DNA from 3 places in the Streptomyces sp. 2-1 genome. Region 2 is predicted to be linked to each of the others. Evidence: riboswitches for the same ligand, from Rfam matches in the RefSeq annotation. Region 2 holds a riboswitch; each other region holds the start of a gene.

Region 1 (7,496 bases), 2.8 Mb from region 2:
CTGGGCGGCGCCAAGGGCGGCATCGACTGCGATCCCCAGGCCCCGGAGGCGTACGGCCTGCTCGTGCGTTATCTGCGGGCCATGCGCCCGTACATCGAGAGCCTCTGGACCACCGGGGAGGATCTCGGCCTCACCCAGGACCTCGTCGACCGGGCCGCGACGGAGGCGGGGCTCGTGTCGTCGATCCAGGCCGTGTATCCGCTGCTCGACGACGAGGCGGCGGCCCGGCGGCGGCTGGCGGACGCGTTCGCGGTCGAGGTGGACGGCATCGGGCTCGACGAGCTGGTTGGCGGCTGCGGGGTGGCCGAGTCGGTCCTCGCGGCCCTCGACCGGGCCGGGGTCGCGTACGAGGGGACCCGGGTCTCCGTGCAGGGTCTGGGCACGATGGGCGGGGCCACGGCCCGCTTCCTCACGCGCGCGGGGCTCAGAATCGTGGCCGTCGCCGACGTGAAGGGCACGATCGCCAACCCCGAGGGGCTCGACGTCGACGCGCTGCTCGCCGCACGGGACACGTACGGAACGATCGACCGCGCGGCGCTGCGTCCGGGCGACCGCGAACTGCCCGGCGACGCCTGGCTGTCCACCGACGCCGACGTACTGGTTCCGGCGGCGGTCTCGTACGCGATCGACGCCACCAACCAGGGGCGGATCACAGCCCGTTGGATCGTCGAGGCCGCCAACATGCCCGTCCTGCCTGGCGCGGAGCAGCAGCTCGCCGGCCGCGGTGTCACCGTCCTGCCGGACGTCGTGGTCAACTCCGGGACCAACGCCTGGTGGTGGTGGACGCTGTTCGGCGACATCGGGGCCGACGCGGACGAGGCGTTCGCGTACACGCGGCGTTCGATGCGTGCCCTGATCGACCAGACGCTCGCGCGCGCGGAGGCCGACGGGACGACACCACGGGCAGCCGCGCACGCCATCGTCGCCGACCGGCTGCCGGTGATCGCGGAGCGGTTCGGCTGGTACCGCTGACGCCGTCGGCGAGGCCGGGCGGGAACGGTGACCGCCCGGCCGCGGCCGGTAACCGACCCTCCACCGGCGTGCCCCGGGGCGACGCAATAGGGTTGCCCGGTGGCAAGAGTGCGGTTGAGCGTGGCGGAGCGGCGTGAGGAACTGCTGCGGGCCGCCATCCAGCAGATCGAGGGGCGGGGCGTGTCCGCGGTGCGGATCGCCGATGTGGCGACCGCGCTCGGGGTGAGCAACGCGCTGGTGCTCTATCACTTCTCGACCAAGGAGAAACTGGTCGCCGCCGCGTTCACCTACGCGGCCGAGGACGACCTCGCCCATCTCCGCAAGCTGCTCGGCCGCCGGACGACCGCGCTGCGGCGGCTGCGCGCGGCGGTCCGCTGGTACGCGCCGACCGGGCAGGCCAAGGGCTGGCGGCTGTGGATCGAGGGCTGGGCGGTGGCGCTGCGCGAGCCCACGCTCCGGGACGTCACCCGTGACCTCGACCGGCAGTGGAAGGCCGCGATCACCGAGGTCATCGCGGAGGGCGTGGCCGCGGGCGAGTTCCACTGCCCGGACCCCACGAGTACGGCCCTGCGCCTCACCGCCCTGCTGGACGGGCTCGCCGTCCAGATGACGGCGTACCCCGGCGCGGTCTCACGCGCCCGCACCCAGGAGTGGGTGGACGAGGCACTGGCCCGGGAGCTGGGCCTGGACCGCGAGGCGCTGACGACTCCGGGCGCCTGAGGCGGCGTACCGACGCACCGTCGATTCGCCGGGCGAGGGGACAGCGAGGCCTCGTCGACATCACCGCCGAGCGACGGTGGGGCTTGCCCGGCATCACCGCCCGCAAGACGGTTCGCGGCCTCGCCACAAAGAATTTCGGCCTCACCCACAACGAAGCAGCGGGGCTCCCCCGACGTCACCCGTCAGGGAAGCCCCGCCCCTCCGCGGACATTCGGGCCGCAGAGCAAGACCGCCGGTCGAACCACGGCCCGCCCCGAAGGCCCTCAGGCCCCCGGACCTTCAAGCCACCGGCTCGATCCGCATCTTGATGTCGTCGGGCGACAGGCTCCCCTTCGCCACCACGCGGTCCCCGGAGGACTCCCCGCGAAGGCGCCGCCCGATCCACGGGACCAGGTACTCGCGCGCCCAGTGGATGTTGTCGCGCCGCATTTCGAGCGTGCCGCGCGGCGGCAGCGGCGGCCATGGCTGGTCGGGATCCGCGGGCACTTCCAGGCCGAGGACCTGGCCGGCGCGCAGGGCGACCCGCGTGTGCCCCTCGGGCGACAGATGGAGCCGGTCGCCGTCCCAGGCCCGCCGGTCCTGGATGGTCCTGAGGGACCACAGGTCGAGCACGGGACAGCCGTACCGGTCGGCGATGGACCGGATATGGAGGTTGTACGTGGCGATCTTGCCGCGCATGTGCTTGAGCACGGGTACGCCACGGGTGTCGAAGCCGGTGGTCACGAGGACCGTGCCGACGGCCGACGTGAGGTCCGCGACGGCGCGCTCGAAGCGCTCCGCGACCTCGTCGGGGTCGGTGCCCGGCCGGATGATGTCGTTGCCGCCCGCGCAGAAGGAGACCAGGTCGGGCGCGAGCTCCTTCGCGCGCGTCAACTGGTCCTCGACGATCTGGTCGAGGAGTTTCCCGCGGACTGCGAGGTTGGTGTAGTCGAAGTCGCCCTCGGGCCGACGGTCCGCGAGAAGCACCGCGAACCGGTCGGCCCAGCCGACGGACGCCCCGTCCGGGCCAAGGTCGCCGACGCCCTCGGTGAAGCTGTCCCCCACCGCCACGTACGACCCGATCACTGATCTGTTGTCATTCTTCGAATCGTCTGCCACATCGGGCCATGATTCACCTTCGGGTGTGAGCTACGCGACCGTAGGAAAGGGTTGACGCGCGGTGAGATAAGCCACTCGTCAAGTGTTGGTCAATCTCGGAATAAGGGGCTCCATCAGGGACGTTGTCGCAGCTCTCGCACCCTGAAGTCCGTGATCCTGAAGTGACTCCAGACCGTCCGGAACGCGAAGTGCCCGCTCGTGTACGGCTCTTGGTCCACGAAGTCGAAGACGAGCCGCCCGTTGTTCCACCACCGGACCGTCGAGCCGTTCGAGACGATCCTGACGCGGTTGGGCTCGTTCGCCGTGAGCAAGGGCTCTGTGTAGTCGAAGACCAGCGGGCGCACACCCGCCTCACCGACGTAACGGCGCAGCCTGGTCGTGGTGTTGGTGTTGGCTCCGTATCCGGCGTAGTACGTCGTGAGGTGGTCGTACTCGTCGAGCGCACCGCCCCGGTGCGTGGCGAAGAGGTCCTCCGGGGAGCGGACGTCCGTGGCGTTCCAGAAGTTGTTGAGGTCCGAGACCCGGTCGTTGGCGCCGCCCGCGGAGACCGGTGTGGCGGTGTACTCCAGGACATAGGGCCCTCGGAGCTTGCGCTTGAACCACACAGTCGCGCCGCTCGGCACGTCTATCTCCAGGACGCCGCGGGACGCGGTGACGCTGCCGCCGTCCTGCAGTTCCGTCGCCCACTGGCCGAGGCCGTGCCGGAAGTCGTCGCGGGCGATGAGCCGCCCCGGACGGCCCCGGACCGCCGCACCCGCGGTCTGCGCGGGGGCCAGCGCGGTGAGTGCGGCACCGGCGGCCAGGACTCCGAACGCTCTGCGTGTGGTCGTCATGAAGACCTCCATGGCAGGGAAGGCGCATAGAAAGCGCTTGCGGAGATCACTGTGCCGCGACTTCCGCATCCCTGTCGACACATCGCCCGGCCATGCCACAGACGTGCCACAGAACCGAAACACCGAAGACCGGACCCCGGGGATCACCGGGTCCGGCCTTCGGAGACGAGCGGAGTGGTACGCCGTGCGGGCGTGCCTGGCGTCGGGTCAGACGGAGACGCCCTTGCCACGCAGGTACGCCAGCGGGTCCACGTCCGAGCCGTAGTCCGGGGTGGTGCGGATCTCGAAGTGCAGGTGCGGGCCGGTGACGTTGCCCGTCGCGCCGGAGAGGCCGACCTGCTGGCCCTCGGTCACGGCCTGTCCGGCCGAGACGGAGAGGGAGGACAGGTGGGCGTACTGGGCGTAGTGGCCGTCCTCGAGCTGGATGACGACCTGGTTGCCGTACGCGCCGCCCCAGCCGGCGGAGACGACCGTGCCCGCACCGACGGACTTGAGGGACGTGCCGGTCGGGACCACGAAGTCGACGCCGGTGTGGTACCCGCTGGACCACATGCTGCCCGACATCTTGTACGGGGTGCCGACGCCCGCGCCCGCGACCGGCAGCGTGAAGCCGGCGGCACTGGCCTCGGCGGCCTTTGGAGCGGCAGCAGCCTTGGGGGCCGCGGCCTTCTTCGCGGAGGACTGGGTGGTCTTGGAGGCGCCGGAGTCGGAGCTCGACGTGGCGGCGGCCTTGCCGATCGACAGCTTCAGGCCCGGGTGGATCAGCGCCGGGTCACCGCCGATCGCCTTGCGGTTGTCCTCGTACAGCTTCTTCCAGCCGCCGCTGACGTTCTGCGTGCCGGCGATCTTCGACAGGGAGTCGCCCGCTCGCACGGAATAGGTCTTGGCGGCGGCCTTCTTCGCCTCGGCCTTCTTGTCGGCGGCGGCAGGCGCCGATTCGGCGGCCTTGTTCGCGACATTCGAGACGCTCGCCACGGAATCGGCGGCGGACTGCGAAGTCGCGGCGTGCGCCCCGGTCGCACCGAGCAGCGGAAGGGCGAGCGCCGCGCCGCCGGTTCCGGCGACGGCTATGGAGCGGGTGAAACGCTGGGACTTGGGACGGCGGTGCTTACCCTTCGCGGGCATGGCGAATTCCTCTCCGGCGCCTGCGAGGTGAGCTGTCGGGTGCGAGCTGGAGATGCCCGGCCGTGTTTGCGCACGACTTAACCCCTAGCCGTTCCGGAGACCGGAACAGGCGTTCTACCTGTGGGTCCCCCGCTCCTGCCGTGTACGGGTGGGTGAGCGGATTCCGGGCGGCGGCAGGATTGGGCGTCCGTCCGGATTGGTGGCGAACGTAAGCGACATGAAGACGCAGGAACAACCTTTGGGGTTTCCTGTGTGCCCCGTTCTCTTGATCCCTGACCGAAATGACGGTCACGCTGCGTAAATCAGGGATCTTCCCCGTTTGTTAAATCCCTGAAAACGCAACCGAATTACGTGAACATGGCGACAGCGGACCGTCACGAATATGACGCTGCTCACGGAGTGCCGTTCCAGGAGCCTTTATTCCAGAGCGAGTTGGAACCAATGCTCCATTACGGACACAACAGTCACATGCGACGCAGCCGGAAAACTGCCGCATCAAGGTCGCCGCGCAACCCCGTCCGCAATCCGTGATGCAACAGCACCGCACCTCGGTGGACTTCGCCCGTTTCGAGGCATTCGTACGTCGCCGCCGGGTCGAGCCCGCGCAGTCGCACCGGAGCGACCGGCTCGCCGTAGTGCTGGGCCTGGAGCCAGGCGAGGACGACGACCTCCCCGTCACGCGAGTACTGCACGGCGCTCAGCCCGCCCTCCGGCGCCCGCAGCCGGTGGAGGTCCCCGCCCTGCACGACGGGCCGGATCTCCTTGTAGAGCTCCACCCACGTCCGCGCCTCGGCCAGCTCCTCCTCGTTCCACCGGGTCAGGTCGCCGCCGACACCGAGCACGCCGGCCATCGCGCTCACGAAGCGGAAGCGCAGCGAGCTGGCGCGGCCGTTGAGCTGGTCGTTCGGACTGTCGGTGACCCAGGCGGCCATCACCCGCGCGGGATGCACCTGGCTGAAGCCGTGCTGGATGGCGAGCCGGTCGAGCGGGTCGGTGTTGTCCGAGGTCCACACCTGGTCCGTACGCGCCATGATCCCGAGGTCGATACGGCCGCCGCCGCCCGAGCAGGACTCGAAGGCGACGCCCGGATGGGCCGCCCGCAGCCGGTCCAGGAGGCGGTACAGGGCGTGCACATGGTCCACCCAGAGCCGCTGCGGGTAGGCCTCGCCGGGCCACCCCGCGTCGGTGAAGCAGCGGTTGAAGTCCCACTTCACGTAGTCGATCGGCGCACTGGAGAGCAGCGTGTCGAGCTGCTCCCACAGGTACTCCTGGACGTCCTCGCGGGCGAGGTTCAGTACGAGCTGATTGCGCAGCTCCGTCCTCTTTCGTCCCGGTTGGAACTGCACCCAGTCGGGATGCGCTCGGTACAGCTCGCTGTCCGGGTTGACCATCTCGGGCTCGACCCAGATCCCGAACTGCATCCCCATCGCGTGCACCTCGTCGGCGAGGGGCTTGAGACCCGCCGGGAAGCGGTCGGGGTTGGGCGTCCAGTCGCCGAGCCCGGCCCGGTCGCTGGTGCGCGCCCCGAACCAGCCGTCGTCGACCACGAACAGCTCGACCCCCATCGCGGCGGCCCGTCGCGCCAGCGCCCCCTGCTGCTCCTCGGAGATGTCGAACTCCGTGGCCTCCCAGGAGTTGTAGAGCACCGGCCGGTGCTCGCCCGCGTCCGGGATCACATGGGCGTGCTGGTAGGCGTGCCAGGCACGGCTCGCGCCGCCGAATCCGCCGTCGCTCCACAACCCCGCGAAGACGGGTGTGACGAAGCTCTCCCCCGGCTCCAGTCGCAGCAGCCCCGAGTCGTCGTACCCGACGCCGCCGGTGATCTGCACGCGCGCGTCAGGGAGTTGGGCCACGGCGATCCGCCAGGTGCCCGACCAGGCGAGGGCGCACCCGTAGACCTCGCCCTGCTCCTCGGTGGCCGCTCCGTCGGGGTCCAGGGCGACCCAGGGCAGGTGCTGGTGCGAGGTGTGCCCGCGCCGGCTGCCGATGACCTTCTCACCGTAGGTGAGTTCGGAGCGCACGAGCCGGGACTCGGCCGCCCACCGGCCATGCAGCTGGGACAGCCGCCAGCCGTCGCGGTGCGGCAGCGTCCAGGCCGCGGAGTCTGCGCGCAGCACCTCCAGGGCGGGCCCTTCGTTGGCGAGGGTCACCCACCGCTCGACGACGTCGGTCCCGGCACGCATCCGGTAGTGCAGCGTGATCCTGAGCCCGGAGTCGGAGAACCGCAGCCGCAGCTCGTCGCCGTCGGCCTCGTACGTCTCGAAGCTCCACTCGGTGCCGCGCCGCTCGTCCGTACGCACGGACAGGGCGGGCCGCCCGAACCGGGGGCCGCCCTCCACCGGGTACTCCTCGTGCCCGTCGAGGGTGGCCTCGAAGGCCCAGTACTCCGGTCCCGGGCCGGCGGCGAGTGCCTCGGCGTCGGCGAGCGCGATACGCGGACCCCAGTGCAGATGCAGCAGCGCGTCGTCCTCGCCGAGCCGCAGGGCATAACTGCTCGCCGGGCCCGAAAGAAGCCACGTACGACCGTCTTCGCCGATCTCCAACATCAAACCCTCACAGATCCGAACAGGCACGCTCAATCATCAACATCATTATGGGCCGCGTGCCTCCCCGGCAACGCCTGTGGACAACTCATTGGCCTACGAATCGATGTCGTATCGTCGAGAACGCACTTCGCCGACGAGCCGCGTCGGCAGCCGAATGGGAGGAGCCCCCGTGACGCAGCAGGTCCCGTCGACCGAGCCCGAG
Region 2 (7,496 bases):
GCTTCCGGTGGAGTTCGCCCCTTCCGGGAAGGTCCGTACGGACTAGCGGGTGTGCTTAGCAGACGGGTCGACGGAACATGAGACTCCGTCAAGTTTGTGATCTTCACGTTATCTGCGCTGCATCGACTTGTGACAAGAGTTCGACTGCCTATACGTTCACCCATCAATGCGGCCGGTCCCATTCGCCGCAGCAGTCACAAGCACAGTCATTGGCTGTGCGCTGGGCGCATTCGTCCTTGCTGTCACGCGAAAGGCAACCGCATGCTCTCCGGGAACGGTCGTCACCGTCGCCCCCGTCAGGCTCCGGCTCTCCTCGTCGCGGCGGGCGTCACCGGGTCGGCCATCGCGATCCCTCTGCTCGGCGCGACCGGCGCGAGTGCCGCGAGCGGTACCACCTGGGACGCGGTCGCGGAGTGCGAGAGCGGCGGCTCGTGGAGCGCGAACTCCGGCAACGGGTACTACGGCGGCCTCCAGATGACCCAGGAGACCTGGGAGGACAACGGTGGCCTCGACTACGCGCCGAGCGCCGACCAGGCCAGCCGTTCGCAGCAGATAGCCGTCGCCGAGAAGATCCTCGCGAAGCAGGGCACGAGCGCCTGGGCGACCTGCGGTCTCGTCGCGGGCCTGACGCAGAACTCCGACTCGGACGACACCGACACGGGGGAGGACACTCCCACTCCGCTGTCCGGCCTGGGTATGGGGGACAGCAGCAACGGGACGAAGTCCGACACGTCTGGTTCATCCGGTTCGTCCGACTCGTCCACCGGTAGTGGCGACAGTGCCGACTCACAGGATTCCGACAGCCCCTCCACGGACGTCACCGCAAAGAGTGACGACCCGGACAAGTCGTCCCAGAACGGGGAGGCTTCGGCCGAGAGTTCCGGAACGGAAGACACCGGCTCCGGCCGTCACCGCGGTGACAGTGCCGACGAAGGCGCCACCGACTCCCGCGCGGACGACTCCGCCGGCCGGCACGCCTCGCGCAGCGACAGCGAGTCGCGCGTCGCCGCCGAGGGCTCGTACGCCGTGCGTTCCGGAGACAGTCTCTGGGGGATCGCCGACTCCCTTGGTGTCGAGGGCGGATGGCGGGCGCTCTACGCCGAGAACAAGGAAGCCATCGGTGACGACCCGGACTTCATCATCCCCGGTCAGAGCCTCGATGTGGACGGCCTGCAGACGGCCGACAAGTAGCGGTCCGCGCGGAGGGCCATGTGGTCATCAAGGCGTCGAATCGGGCGAAAAACAGCGGTAGTTCGCGCTGAATGTCCGATTTGGTGAAAGTGAGACATGGATCTCAAGAGCCTGATCGTCTTTGAAATTCGGCGGATCGCGTGTCTACGGTCGTGACCGCTCGCCACTGGTGAGCCCCGACGGTCGCAACGCCGAATCCTGCCAGCGGCCGTACGGGAACAGTCGTCGCGTCAAGCGCCGTAGGCAGGAGCGGGGGACCCAAGGTAAGTGCCGGACCCGGTCGTTGAGGCCAGGTACGGCTTGGGGTTAAGCCGCGTGACAGCAGTGTCACGTGGCCGGGCAACTCACTCGGCCCGAACCCGACAGCTCACCTCGCAGGCGTCGGTGAGGGGATCACTTCATGCTGCTTTCCGGCAAGGGCAAGCACCGCCGCCCGTCCAAGGCCACCCGTATCGCCACGCTCGCCGGTGTCACCACCGCGGCCGTCGCCGTCCCGCTGATGGGCGCCACGGGAGCCTCCGCCGCCACCACCTCCGAGTGGGACGCCGTCGCCCAGTGCGAGTCCGGCGGCGACTGGTCGATCAACACCGGCAACGGCTACTACGGCGGCCTGCAGTTCTCGGCCTCCACCTGGGCCGCGTACGGCGGCTCGGCGTACGCCTCCACCGCCAACCAGGCCTCCAAGGCCCAGCAGATAGCCGTCGCCGAGAAGGTCCTCGCGGGCCAGGGCAAGGGTGCCTGGCCGAGCTGTGGCGTGGGCCTGTCCGGCGCCTCGACCGGTGGTGCCCCGGCTCCCTCGAACTCGGGCAACTCCGGCCAGAGCACCTCGCAGTCGCAGCAGAGCACCAAGTCCTCCGAGGAGCGCGCCTCGCGTTCCCAGGAGCGCTCGACCGCGAAGAAGACCGTCGAGACCCCGACCGGCAAGAAGGTCAAGAAGGGTGACGGCGAGTACAAGGTCGTCAAGGGTGACACCCTCAGCGAGATCGCCGAGAAGAAGAACGTCAAGGGCGGCTGGGCGAAGCTGTACAAGCTGAACGACGACATCGTCGACGACGCCGACTTCATCTTCCCGGGCCAGCAGCTGCACCTCAGCTGACACCCGTCGGCCGCGACCCCCACTTCGATTGTCCGGACGGCACGTCACGTCCCGGCCGAGGCCCCTGGCCGCTCAGCCTCGGCCGGATCTCCGGATGAGCCGGATTCCCGGTCCACAATCGAATCGCGGCTGAACCACAGCGCCCTCACATCCGTGTCCCCCATAGTGGAGGCCTCGTGAGGGCCACCCCCGTCCCCCACGGGCTCCCCGCTCCGGTGCGTGTTCCCCCGTACGCACCGGGGCGGGGCTTTTTCTTTCCCATGCCGCCCCCGAGCTTCCCCCGCTCCTCCCTCTCGCCGCCCTCCCGCTTTGTTCCGTTCGGAAACAATTTACTCTCGGTTCTGTCCAGGAGGCGGTCGAGGGCTGGCCGAACCCCGGCAGCCGGTTAGGCTCATGCCGCGGGGCCACCACAGGTCCGCACCCAACCGGGCCCTCGGCCCGGACAGCTTGCGTCACATCCCAGAAGGAGATGCTCGTGCCGTCCATCGACGTCGTCGTAGCCCGGGAAATCCTGGACTCCCGAGGCAACCCCACGGTCGAGGTCGAGGTCGGCCTCGACGACGGCAGCACGGGTCGTGCCGCCGTTCCGTCCGGCGCCTCCACCGGTGCCTTCGAGGCTGTTGAGCTCCGTGACGGAGACCCCAACCGCTACCTCGGCAAGGGTGTCGAGAAGGCCGTCCTCGCCGTCATCGAGCAGCTCGGCCCGGAGCTCGTCGGCTACGACGCCACCGAGCAGCGCCTCATCGACCAGGCCATGATCGACCTGGACGCCACCGACAACAAGGGCTCGCTCGGCGCCAACGCCATCCTCGGCGTCTCGCTCGCCGTCGCCCACGCCGCGTCCGAGGCGTCCGACCTCCCCCTCTTCCGCTACCTGGGCGGACCGAACGCGCACCTGCTGCCGGTCCCGATGATGAACATCCTCAACGGTGGGTCGCACGCCGACTCCAACGTCGACATCCAGGAGTTCATGATCGCCCCGATCGGCGCGGAGTCCTTCTCCGAGGCCGTGCGCTGGGGCGCCGAGGTCTACCACACCCTCAAGAAGGTCCTGAAGAGCCGCGGCCTGTCCACCGGCCTCGGCGACGAGGGCGGCTTCGCCCCGAACCTCGGCTCCAACCGCGAGGCCCTGGACCTGATCCTCGACGCGATCAAGGAGGCCGGTTACATCCCCGGCCAGCAGGTCGCCCTCGCGCTCGACGTCGCCGCCTCCGAGTTCTACAAGGACGGCAAGTACCTCTTCGAGGGCAAGGAGCGCTCCGCCGCCGAGATGACGGAGTACTACGAGGAGCTCGTCGCGGCCTACCCGCTCGTCTCCATCGAGGACCCGCTGTACGAGGACGACTGGGCCGGCTGGAACGTCATCACCGAGAAGCTGGGCGACAAGGTCCAGATCGTCGGCGACGACCTCTTCGTCACCAACCCGGAGCGCCTCGCCCGTGGCATCGAGGAGGGCTCCGCCAACGCCCTGCTCGTCAAGGTCAACCAGATCGGCTCGCTGACCGAGACCCTGGACGCCGTCGAGATGGCCCAGCGCAACGGCTTCAAGTGCATGATGTCCCACCGCTCCGGCGAGACCGAGGACGTCACCATCGCCGACCTCGCCGTCGCGGTGAACTGCGGCCAGATCAAGACCGGCGCCCCGGCCCGCTCGGACCGTGTCGCCAAGTACAACCAGCTGCTGCGCATCGAGGAGATCCTCGACGACGCGGCGGTGTACGCGGGCCGTTCGGCCTTCCCGCGCTTCAAGGGCTGAGCCCCCTCGGGCTTTGTAGGAAGCGTCGTACGTACGTCCCCGTACTCGGTCCCGTACCGTGTGCGGGGACGTACGCACGTGATGGGCTCGACGGGCTCGGTGTACTCGATTGCTCGACGGGGTTTGTACCGGGGAGGCGGGACAGATGGCCGTGAAGGACCGCGACCGGTTCTCCACCTCGACCAGGCTGCGGCTGCTCGGTGAGCAGACCGCCGCCCGTGTCTACCGCTCGCAGACCAAGCGGCAGGCCCGCCGCTCACGGCTGACCGGCCGGGCGGCACTCCTCGCCCTCGTCCTGTGCACGCTCGTGGTGGCTCTCGCCTATCCCATAAGGCAGTACGTCTCCCAGCGCGCCGAGGTCGCCGACCTCCAGCGCGAGCGGGAACAGGCCCGGCAGCGGGTCGAGCAGCTGCGCGACCTCAAGGCGCGGTGGCAGGACGACGCGTACGCCGAGCAGCGCATCCGGGAGCGGCTCCACTACGTGATGCCGGGCGAGACCGGCTACATCGTGATCGACCCCGATGCCGCGAAGAAGACGCGTACGGATCAGACGGCGGCCGACCGGGCCTGGTACGCCAACGTCTGGGACGGCGTCGACAAGGCCGACGCCGCCGACAGGTGACCCGACAGGTGATCCAGCCGGCGATTCGCCGGTGATCCACTCAGAGAACTGACTAGAGAGACTTACCCACAGGCATGGAAACGCCCCCGCCGCCCACCCCGCGCACCGAGCCCACCGACGCGGACGTCGAGGCCTTCAAGCAGCAGCTCGGGCGACCGCCGCGCGGGTTGCGCGCGATCGCGCACCGCTGTCCGTGCGGGCAGCCGGACGTCGTCGAGACGGCTCCCCGTCTTCCGGACGGGACTCCCTTCCCGACGACGTACTACCTGACGTGTCCGCGGGCTGCCTCCGCCATCGGGACGCTGGAGGCGAACGGGGTCATGAAGGAGATGACCGACCGGCTCGCCACGGATCCCGAGCTGGCTGCCGCGTACCGGGCGGCGCACGAGGACTACATCGCTCGGCGCGACTCCATCGAGGTGCTCGAAGGCTTTCCGAGCGCGGGCGGTATGCCGGACCGGGTGAAGTGCCTCCACGTCCTGGTCGCCCACTCCCTGGCCGCCGGGCCGGGCGTGAACCCCCTGGGCGACGAGGCGCTCGCGCTGCTACCGGAGTGGTGGCGCAAGGGGGCGTGCGTGGTCCCCACCGAGGCGTGATTCCTACCCGTCCCGTTCCCTGGGGGCTGCCGCCCCCAGACCCCCGCTATCGGCCTGAACGGCCTCGTCCTCAAACGCCGGACGGGCTGAGTGTGTCGGCCCGGGCCGCAATGTATTCAGCCCCTCCGGCGTTTGAGGAGCGGGGGTTCGGGGGCTGGCCCCCGAAAAGGGACGGGAATGGGTAGGGGCGGCGGGGGCGAGAAAATGTTTTAGGCGCCCCCGGAGCCACGATCGCAACAGGAGACCACCACTCATGACTCGCGTCGCCGCCATCGACTGCGGTACCAACTCGATCCGGCTGCTCGTCGCGGACGCGGACCCGGCGACGGGGGAACTCGTCGACCTGGACCGCCGGATGACGATCGTCCGGCTGGGACAGGGCGTCGACCGGACGGGGAGACTCGCTCCGGACGCCCTGGAGCGGACCTTCGCGGCCTGCCGCGAGTACGCGACGATCGTCAAGGAACACGGCGCGGAGCGACTCCGCTTCGTGGCCACCTCCGCCTCCCGCGACGCCGAGAACCGCGACGAGTTCGTACGAGGAGTCCTCGACATCCTGGGCGTCGAGCCCGAGGTCATCTCCGGCGACCAGGAGGCGGAGTTCTCGTTCACGGGCGCCACCAAGGAGCTGACAGGCCGCGACGACCTCGCCAAGCCCTACCTCGTGGTGGACATCGGCGGCGGCTCCACGGAGTTCGTCGTGGGCGAGGACCACGTCCGCGCCGCCCGCTCGGTCGACATCGGCTGCGTACGGATAACGGAACGGCACCTCGTGCACGACGGCGTGGTGAGCGACCCGCCGACCCCGGAGCAGGTCGCGGCGATCCGTGCCGACATCGAGGCGGCCCTCGACCTGGCCGAGGAGTCCGTGCCGCTGCGCGAGGCCCGTACGCTCGTCGGGCTCGCCGGATCGGTGACCACCATCGCGGCGATCGCCCTGGACCTCCCGGAGTACGACTCCGAGGCCATCCACCACTCCCGGGTCTCCTACGACCGGGTCCGCGAGATCACCGAGCGGCTGCTGTCGGCCACCCATGCCGAGCGTGCCGCGATCCCCTCGATGCACCCGGGCCGGGTCGACGTCATCGGAGCCGGCGCCCTCGTACTGCTCTCGGTCATGGAGCGGATCGGGGCGGACGAGGTGGTCGTGAGCGAGCACGACATCCTCGACGGGATCGCGTGGTCCGTGGCCTAGGGCGGGCCTGGAGATGGCCTGGAGCGCTCCTCGACTGAGCAGGTCGGATGACGTATGAGCGCTCTGGGAGGCCTCTGAACGGTCTTGGAAACGGCCCCGGGAACGCCCCGTCGGAAAAGTTCGTGAAGTTCTTCACAAGAGAATCGGCCCTGTTGGGCGAGGTTTTCGTCCCTACGGGTCACCCGGGGCCTCCGAGCGGCCCCGGAGCATGATCAACAGGCTGTTTGCCGAGTGCTGCGATCGTATGAAAAAGGGGGCCGGTTCGGAGGGGTCTAACGGCCGGAGCGGCAGCTCACGCGGCATTGACAACGGCCCGCACCAGGCGCTGGTTCCCCTGCCGGACCATGACCTCGATCACGCGGGCCGCGCAGTGTAGCAGAGGGTGTGAAGAAGCTTGTGAAGGGGCGCACGAGCCACCCCCCTGAGGCAGGTGGATACTCGATGGCATGAGCACCACGGAGCGTCCCAGGATCCTCGTAGTAGGCGGTGGGTACGTAGGCCTGTACGCAGCTCGGCGCATTCTCAAGAAGATGCGCTACGGCGAGGCGACCGTCACGGTCGTCGACCCCCGGTCGTACATGACCTACCAGCCCTTCCTCCCCGAAGCAGCCGCCGGCAGCATTTCGCCTCGGCACGTCGTCGTCCCGCTGCGACGCGTGCTGCCCAAGGCGGAAGTTCTGACCGGCCGGGTCACGACCATCGACCAGGACCGCAAGGTCGCCACGATCGCCCCCCTCGTGGGTGAGGCGTACGAGCTGCCTTTCGACTACCTCGTCATCGCGATGGGCGCGGTCTCGCGCACCTTCCCGATCCCCGGCCTCGCCGAGCAGGGCATCGGTATGAAGGGCATCGAGGAGGCCATCGGCCTGCGCAACCACGTGCTCGAGCAGCTGGACAAGGCCGACTCCACGACGGACGAGGAGGTCCGCCGCAAGGCGCTCACCTTCGTCTTCGTCGGCGGTGGCTTCGCGGGCGCGGAGACCATCGGTGAGGTCGAGGACATGGCCCGCGACGCGGCCAAGTACTACAGCAACGTGTCG
Region 3 (7,496 bases), 3.0 Mb from region 2:
TCGGTGAAGAGGCCGCCGAGCAGCGGGCCGATGACGGTGGCGACACCGAAGACGGCACCGATGGCGCCCTGGTACTTGCCGCGCTCGCGCAGCGGGATCACATCGGCGATCAGCGCCATCGCGGTGACCATCAGACCGCCCGCGCCGATGCCCTGCACGCCCCGCCAGACGATCAGCAGCATCATGTTCGAGGCGAGGCCGCAGAGGAACGAGCCGGTGATGAAGATGATCGCCGACGCCTGGAAGACCACCTTGCGGCCGAACAGGTCTCCGAACTTGCCGACCAGCACCGTCGCGACGGTCTCCGCCAGCAGATAAGCGGTGACCACCCACGACATGTGCTCCGCACCGCCGAGGTCCGACACGATCGTCGGCAGGGCCGTGCCCACGATCGTCTGGTCCAGTGCCGCCAGCAGCATTCCGAGCATGATCGTCACGAAGACGATGTTGCGTCGGCGCTTGTCCAGCACGGGCGGCTGGGCGGGGGCCGCCTCGCCGGCGGACGGCGGCTCGGTGGCGTCGGTGGTCGTCACATCCGTCAGCTTCACACCGGGTGGTGGCGCCTGCATGCGGGGCAGTCCGCACGGGTGCGGGGCGCTGCCGCGGTGGTTCGGGGCAGCGGTGGGGTGGCTCGGCGTCCCACCGCGGGAAGTCCGGTGCGTCGGCTGCGGGTGCGCCGTGGCTGGGCGCGCAGTTCCCCGCGCCCCTTCGGGGCGCTGCCGGACCCCGCGTCTGCGGCATGATCCGCCGGAACGGCCCTAGTCCCGCGGGCGTCGGCGCAGCAGGTACGTGTCCATGATCCAGCCCTTGCGGTCGCGGGCCCGCTCGCGCAGTTCGGCGATGCGCGGGGCCGTTTCCGCGAGGGGGCCGGAGGCCAGGATCTCGTCGGGCGTGCCGATGTAGGCACCCCAGTAGATGTCGATGTCCTGGTCGGCGTACCGCTGGAAGGCCTGGTGCGCGTCGAGCATGACCACCACGTCGTCGACGTCCTCGGGGAAGCCCTGGGCGAGCCGGCGGCCCGTGGTGATCTGCACGGGCCGGGCCACGCGGTTGAGCCCGGTGCGGTGGCGGGCGACCAGCGCCGAGACGCTGCTGATGCCCGGCACCACGTCGTGTTCGAAGGAGACCGCGCCCCGGTCGAGGATCTCCTCCAGGATCCCCAGCGTGCTGTCGTACAAGGAGGGGTCGCCCCAGACGAGGAACGCCCCGCTCTCGTCCTCGCCCAGCTCCTCGGTGATCAGCCGCTCGTAGATGTCGGCACGGGCACTGCGCCAGTCCCCGACGGCGGGGGAGTAGCCCGCGCCCCCGGCGGCCCGGTCCCGCTCCGGGTCGCGCGCCTCGACCAGGCGGTACGTGCCGTCCGGCAGATGCGCGTCGAGAATGTCACGGCGCAGCTGGACGAGGTCCGACTTGGCCTCGCCCTTGTCGAGGATGAAGAACACGTCCGTGCTCCTCAGCGCCTTGACCGCCTGCAGGGTCAGTTGGTCGGGATCGCCCGCCCCGATGCCGATGACATGAATCTTTCGCACGCCCCGAGTCTGCCCCACGCCACCGACAGTCCCGTCACCGCGTCCGGCGGAGGCGTCCGGCCCCCGGCCCCGAGCCGCCGTCAGGCCCCGCCGCCCCGCAGCCGCGGCGCCCGCACCTCCGCGTCCACGGCCGCCCCGTCCTTCTCCACCGTGTCCGCCAACTCCCGCGCCCACGCGGCCAGTCCGACCAGGTCCAGCCCGTACGGCCGCGACCGCCCGCTCTCCGCCGCCCACTGCTCGACCGCCCCGGCGCCCCGCCGCAGCAGCCGCGCCCCGCCCGTCACGTTCCCCCGGGCCGCGTGCGTGAGCCCCACCGCGAGCTGGGCGAGCCCGCGCCACAGGGCCCGCTCCTCGTCGGGGCCCGACTTCCACGCGTCCTCGAAGACCTCGTGCGCGTGGAACGGTTTGCCCGCCGTCAGCAGCGCCTGCGCCTCCGTGACCGTCTCCTCGGGCGCGCGCACCACCCCTTCGGGCTGTCGCTCCACCCCGTCGGTCCCGTACGGCAGGGGCCGCCCGAGTCCGTCCCGGGGCCGCGCGTTGCGCGCCCGTCCCTCGGCGTCCCGGTCCCGCCCGTCGTCAGAAGCACTGGTCATTCGGCGATTGTCCCTCGCCCCACGCCACCTTCGAAGCAGCACCGGGGGTGGGGTAGTGTTCTGTCTGCGCGATCACGTGGTTCTGCCGCGGCGAAGCGCATCGGGACGTGGCGCAGCTTGGTAGCGCACTTGACTGGGGGTCAAGGGGTCGCAGGTTCAAATCCTGTCGTCCCGACTCGTACGAGTCGTAGGTCAGGGGCGGTTTCGGAGGAATCCGAAACCGCCCCTTGATCATTTCGCCGTCAGGGCAGGATCGAGTCGATGTAACCCCCGTCGACGCGCAGCGCTCCGCCCGTCGTGGCCGACGCCTGGTCGGAGCTGAGGTAGACGACCATGTGGGCGATCTCCTCGGGCTCGATCAGCCGTTGCAGGAGGGACTGCGGCCGGTGCTTCCGCATGAACTCGCGCTGTGCCTCGTCCCAGGGCAGGTCGCGGTCGACGAGTTCGTAGACGAAGTCCTCGACGCCGCCGGTGTGGGTGGGGCCGGCGATGACCGAGTTGACCGTCACCCCCGTGCCCGCCGCCTGCTTCGCGAAGCCGCGGCCGACGGCGAGGAGCGCGGTCTTGGACATGCCGTAGTGGATCATCTCGGCCGGGATGACGACCGCCGAGTCGCTGGCGATGTTCTGGATCCGGCCCCAGCCGCGCTCCGTCATGCCCGGCAGGTACATACGGATCAGCCGCACCGCGGCCAGCACGTTCACCTCGAAATAGCGCCGCCACTCCTCGTCGCTGATCTCCAGCGGGTCGGCGGAGCCGAAGATGCCGAGGTTGTTGACGAGGATGTCCACGTCCGGCAGCGTCTCCAGGACGCTCTGCGCGCCCTCCTCGGTCGCCACGTCGGCGGCCACCGGGACGAAGTCCGCACCAGGCACCTCCGCCGCCAGCCGCTCCACGCCCTCCGCGACCCGCTTCTCGTTTCGGCCGTTCACCCCCACTTGGGCACCGGAGCGCGCGAGTCCGGCGGCGATCGCCGCGCCGATGCCCTGCGTCGAGCCCGTCACCAGGGCGGTGCGGCCCGTCAGATCGATCTGCATGTGGAACCAGTCCCCTTGCGCTGCTGTCCGTCCGTGCCGGTACGTCTGCCGTCAGCCTGGCGGCAGGGGGATCGCCCCGCCACTCCGGCCGACGCCGACGGGCACGACCTCGGCTGCGTATGCCCACTCGGCCACGAGTGACACCCGGGCCGGCTCCTGCCCCCGCGACGCGCCGACAGGCCCTTCGGGGCATTCGGCCGGCCACGGCAGGATGGCGGTCATGCGATTTCGACTGCTCGGCCGCCTGGAGCTGGTGAATGCCAACGGCGCGGTCGTCCCTCCCGGCGCCGTGTCCCGGGCGATCGTGGGACGGCTGCTGCTCGCCCACGGGGCGGTCGTGCAGCGCGACACCCTCGTCGACGAGTTGTGGGCGGAGCGCGAGACCAAGAACCCGGTCGGCGCGCTTCAGGTCCAGATGGCCAAGCTGCGCGCGGCCTTCGCTGCGCGGGGCGAGGACGGTCGTCTGCTGTTCGGCCACGGCGGGTACCGGATCGTCCTGGGACCGGAGGACGAGGTCGATGTGCCCGTCTTCGAGGCCGCGGTCCGGGAAGGCCGCGAGCACCTGGCGGCCGAGGAGTACGAGAAGGCCGAGAGCAACCTGCGGCTGGGACTGTCGATGTGGAGTGGCCGCGCCCTGGACGGCCTGGAGGGGCGGGTCTTCGAAACCGAGCGGACCCGCCTCGAGGATCTGCGGCTGGGCGCTCTGGAGGACGTCGCCACCGCGGGCCTCGAAGTCGGTCGGCCCTGGTGTCCCTCGCACCGCTCCGCGAGCGGTCCCGGACCCGTCTCATGCTCGCGCTCTACCGCTGCGGGCGGTTCACGGAAGCCCTGGAGGTCTACGAAACGGGCCGACGGCTGCTGAAGTCCGAGCTCGGTGTTGTCCCCTCACTGGAACTGCGCTCCCTGCACGCCGCGATCATCCGCCACGAGCCGTCCCTGCAGGGGCCGGCCTCCACGTCGTACCGCATGACCTCGACGCGCACGGATGTCCGGCCGGCACCCGGCGAGGGCAATCCGATCCGGCCACCCGAGCGCTGGATCGAACCCCTGGTCGCGGCAGCTCCGGCCGCGCCCGCGCACCCCAACGCCCGGGGCCAGCAGGCCATGGCCGCCGTGGTGGAGCGTGCCGTCCACTGCCGCGCGTACCGCCGGTGAACTGAGTGGGTGACGGGTACCGGCTGTCCCCGGGACAGCCGGTACCCGTCACCCGAGCAGCCCGGAAGGAACGCTGCCTTCGCCCTCTTGCCGGAGTAATGGCGGGAGCGGCGGGAGCGGCGAACTGTGAGAAGTCGCTGAAGTCCGGTGATGTCTCGACCCGATACGACGAAGGTCACAGTTATATATCGGACACTTCGCACTTCAATCTTCACACGAGGTGCACATGTTGGCTAAGTTGACGGACAGGACGCACGACTCCCTCCGGTGAACCTCGCCGGGTCGCGCGGCCTCCGCCGAATCCGGTGGCCCACGCGGCGACCGGAACCGGGGACCCAACCGAACTTTGGGGTGAATCGGCCCAACCGCCCGACAGGGCAAGGGCCGTAGGGCATACCTTCCGGATTCCTCGCCCGAACCCGACAGCTAACTCGGTAGGCGGAGCACGGAAGGAGTACGGCTCCCATCGCGCCGGAACGAACCCCGCGCCCCGGAGGCAGCAACCTCCCGGGTATACCCCGGCCCGCCCTCGCGACGGCGGCCGCCACCTCAGTGGACCTCTACTCCTCGGCCGGCGGCTCCTCGCCCGCGAGAGAGGACGACAAGCCGAGTCGCGAAGAGGTCCAGCAGAGGATCAGCAGCCTCTACGACCAGGCAGAGACCGTCAGCGGGAACTACAACGCGACCCGGGCGATGAGTTCGGGGCGCACGCGCGAGCGTGTGACGCCCGGACCCGACACCGGGCGTGGGCGCGCCGACACGGTTGCCGCCCCTGCCCCCGCTCTGAACGACCGTGCCAAGCAGTGGTTCGACGTGGGGCGTTCGCAGCTGGGGCCCCTCATCCCCGCCGTGCTGCCGCCCGACAGAATGCCGGACCGCGGCCAGGACGCGACGCGGCCCAAGAGCCCCGGTGGCCGTTCGGAGGACCGGAAGCCCGAGGGGTCGGGTGGCCGTGCGCTGGAAGCGCCGAGTAAACCCCTCCTGGAGCTGACCGCCGGACCCGGTGCCGCTTCGACCGCCCGGCCCGTGGCGGAGTTGACCGCGGGGCCCATCGCCGCGCTGCCTGCCGTGCCGCAGGCGCGCCAGGAGGCCACCGCGATCCTGCCCGCGATCGCCGCCGATCCGCGGCAGTCGTTGAAGACCTCCAAGCAGCGGAACCAGAGCAAGCTCGCGAAGGCCCGTGAACTGCTCTCCGCACACACCGCCCGGCGGAGCGCGCCGGTGGCGGCCATCGAACCCCCTCCGGCGGAGACCGTCTGGGCCACCACCGAGGGGCAGGGCTACCGCCAGGCCGAGCCTGAATGGTGGCAGCCGCAGGCGCAGTCCCAACTACAGCCTCAGTCGGCCGGTTTCGGCATGGAACCGGCCGTCGACGCCCTGGGCGGCCCGGACCTGACGTTCGGCATGGGTCTGCCCGCTGCTCCGGTTCCAGCTCCGGTACCGGTTCCGTCAATCGCTCCGGCTCCGGTCCTGGCCCCTTCTCCGTCCATCGGCATGGACCTGCCCATGGGCCCGGACCTGTCGTTCGGTATGGCTCCGCCCATCGACACCCGTACGCCGATCGGCACGGGCATGCCCATCGGTTCGGACGGAGCTGCGAACCCGGGGTACGGCGCTTCGAACCCCGGCTACGGCGTCGCGGCCCCGGCATACAGCGGCGGGTCGACCCCGGGATACGCCGGAGCGACCCCCGGATACGGCGGAAAGGCGGCGACAGCGGTCGACTTCGCCCGGGAGCAGATCGGCAAGCCCTGTGTGTGGGGAGCGATGGGGCCGGGCTCGTACGACTGCTCCAGCCTCACCCAGGCGGCCTGGAAGGCGGCGGGGGTCGCACTCCCGCGCAATGTGAACGATCAGGCGGTCGCCGGTATGGCGGTCCCCCTCTCCGACATCCGTCTCGGCGACCTGGTCCTCTTCCAGGGGCAGGTCGGCCATGTCGGCATCTACAGCGGCAACGGCATGATGGTCCACGCGCCGAGCCCGGGGGCGGCCATCCGCGAGGAGTCGATCCACTGGGCCGGCGAGTCGGCGATCCACAGCGTGATCCGGCCCGCCTGACCCGGAGTCGTATCCGACCCAGGGGCCGTATCGCTGCGCGCACGAGGCGCCGCCCGATACGGCCCCTGATCGTCTCGTTCCGGAGACGGCGGTCCGCGAAAGTGTCAGCTCATGTCGAGCGAGACGGCGACGTCGGTGATGGCTATGGGGAACTGGTCCACACTGGTCGTGGCTCCGGTGAGCACGTCGACGGTGTAGAACGTCGACGTCGAGGCACCGGCCGGGGTCAGGGTGGCGAAGGCCGTGTTCGAGATCGTCTTGCCTGCGCTCAGATCGCTGAAGATGTCGAAGCCCGCGTTGACACCGGCGTCGAAGCCCAGTGAGCCGGTCGGGACCAGCAGGCCGTTGGCGGGCGGCGACTGGATGACGACCTGGTCCGAGGTCGTGTTGATGTCGAACAGCGTCGTCGCGGTGGCCGAGTTCAGGTCGTTGTTGGTGTAGGCCGCTCCGGTGACGCCGTGGGTCGTCGCCCCGTCCGTGGTCAGGGGGGTATTCGTGGCGGTGCTGCTGTTGGCGAGGTTGTGCGCCAGGTTCTGACCGGTGTCACTGATGATCCGCAACCGGTCGGCCGCGGGGTTGAAGTCGACACCGAAGTTCGTGCCCTGCAGCGGAACACTGAGCTGCGAGACCTTGGTGACCAGCGGGTTCGGGACCGCGGGCGGGATCTGGACCGTGTAGATGCCGCCCTTGTTGCCGACCAGGTACAACAGTCCGTTCTGTACGCGGAAGTCGAGCCCGACGACGGCGGTGTCGCCGACGAGCCCGTCGATGCGCTTGAACCAGTTGAGCGTGCCGGGGTCGTCGGTGTTGAACGCGGCCATCAGCGTACCGTCGGCCGAGATGCCGAACGCCAGCAGACGGGGCGGCGCCGCGTGGCTGGTGCCCGGCGTCGCCACGACGAGTGCCGCCATGGCGGACGCGGCCGCGACCGCCGCGGCCAGTCTCTTCTTGAGCCCTGCTTTCATCGCTATTTCCTTCTCGGTCGGCGTGAGCGCGAGCGCGCGCTGTGGCAGAGGTGTTGCCGCCTGGCCCGTAAGGCCGGAGCGACAGGCGGCGACGGCAAGCTATGGGGCAGGACTGGACGTCCACTGGACGGTGGTTGAACGGTCGACCGGCGAGGGCTC

The links. A riboswitch is a leader RNA that binds a small molecule or an ion and turns the genes downstream of it on or off. The one in region 2 is predicted to bind cyclic di-AMP.
Region 1: it holds a riboswitch for cyclic di-AMP, as region 2 does, so the genes downstream of both, ACN20J_RS41725 (LysM peptidoglycan-binding domain-containing M23 family metallopeptidase) here and ACN20J_RS29655 (transglycosylase family protein) in region 2, are expected to answer to the same signal.
Region 3: it holds a riboswitch for cyclic di-AMP, as region 2 does, so the genes downstream of both, ACN20J_RS42355 (NlpC/P60 family protein) here and ACN20J_RS29655 (transglycosylase family protein) in region 2, are expected to answer to the same signal.

The regions. Positions count from the first base shown of each region.
Region 1 covers NZ_CP183383.1:9,515,747-9,523,242, reverse strand. The annotation lists gene ACN20J_RS41745 (glutamate dehydrogenase) at 1-972, shown strand, start outside; gene ACN20J_RS41740 (TetR/AcrR family transcriptional regulator) at 1,072-1,692, shown strand; gene ACN20J_RS41735 (SGNH/GDSL hydrolase family protein) at 1,972-2,757, opposite strand; gene ACN20J_RS41730 (DUF6250 domain-containing protein) at 2,904-3,623, opposite strand; gene ACN20J_RS41725 (LysM peptidoglycan-binding domain-containing M23 family metallopeptidase) at 3,831-4,748, opposite strand; cyclic di-AMP (ydaO/yuaA leader) riboswitch at 4,753-4,917, opposite strand; gene ACN20J_RS41720 (alpha-galactosidase) at 5,213-7,294, opposite strand; gene ACN20J_RS41715 (tyrosine-protein phosphatase) at 7,464-7,496, shown strand, end outside.
Region 2 covers NZ_CP183383.1:6,697,247-6,704,742, forward strand. The annotation lists gene ACN20J_RS29645 (cytochrome P450 family protein) at 1-46, shown strand, start outside; gene ACN20J_RS29650 (transglycosylase family protein) at 262-1,191, shown strand; cyclic di-AMP (ydaO/yuaA leader) riboswitch at 1,417-1,587, shown strand; gene ACN20J_RS29655 (transglycosylase family protein) at 1,592-2,287, shown strand; gene eno (phosphopyruvate hydratase) at 2,763-4,043, shown strand; gene ACN20J_RS29665 (FtsB family cell division protein) at 4,189-4,665, shown strand; gene ACN20J_RS29670 (DUF501 domain-containing protein) at 4,740-5,261, shown strand; gene ACN20J_RS29675 (exopolyphosphatase) at 5,515-6,456, shown strand; gene ACN20J_RS29680 (NAD(P)/FAD-dependent oxidoreductase) at 6,903-7,496, shown strand, end outside.
Region 3 covers NZ_CP183383.1:9,662,249-9,669,744, forward strand. The annotation lists gene ACN20J_RS42325 (MDR family MFS transporter) at 1-569, opposite strand, end outside; gene cobF (precorrin-6A synthase (deacetylating)) at 759-1,529, opposite strand; gene ACN20J_RS42335 (DUF309 domain-containing protein) at 1,610-2,122, opposite strand; tRNA gene ACN20J_RS42340 (tRNA-Pro) at 2,224-2,297, shown strand; gene ACN20J_RS42345 (SDR family NAD(P)-dependent oxidoreductase) at 2,365-3,159, opposite strand; partial or broken gene ACN20J_RS42350 (AfsR/SARP family transcriptional regulator) at 3,575-4,314, shown strand; cyclic di-AMP (ydaO/yuaA leader) riboswitch at 4,599-4,771, shown strand; gene ACN20J_RS42355 (NlpC/P60 family protein) at 4,867-6,372, shown strand; gene ACN20J_RS42360 (DUF4394 domain-containing protein) at 6,477-7,337, opposite strand.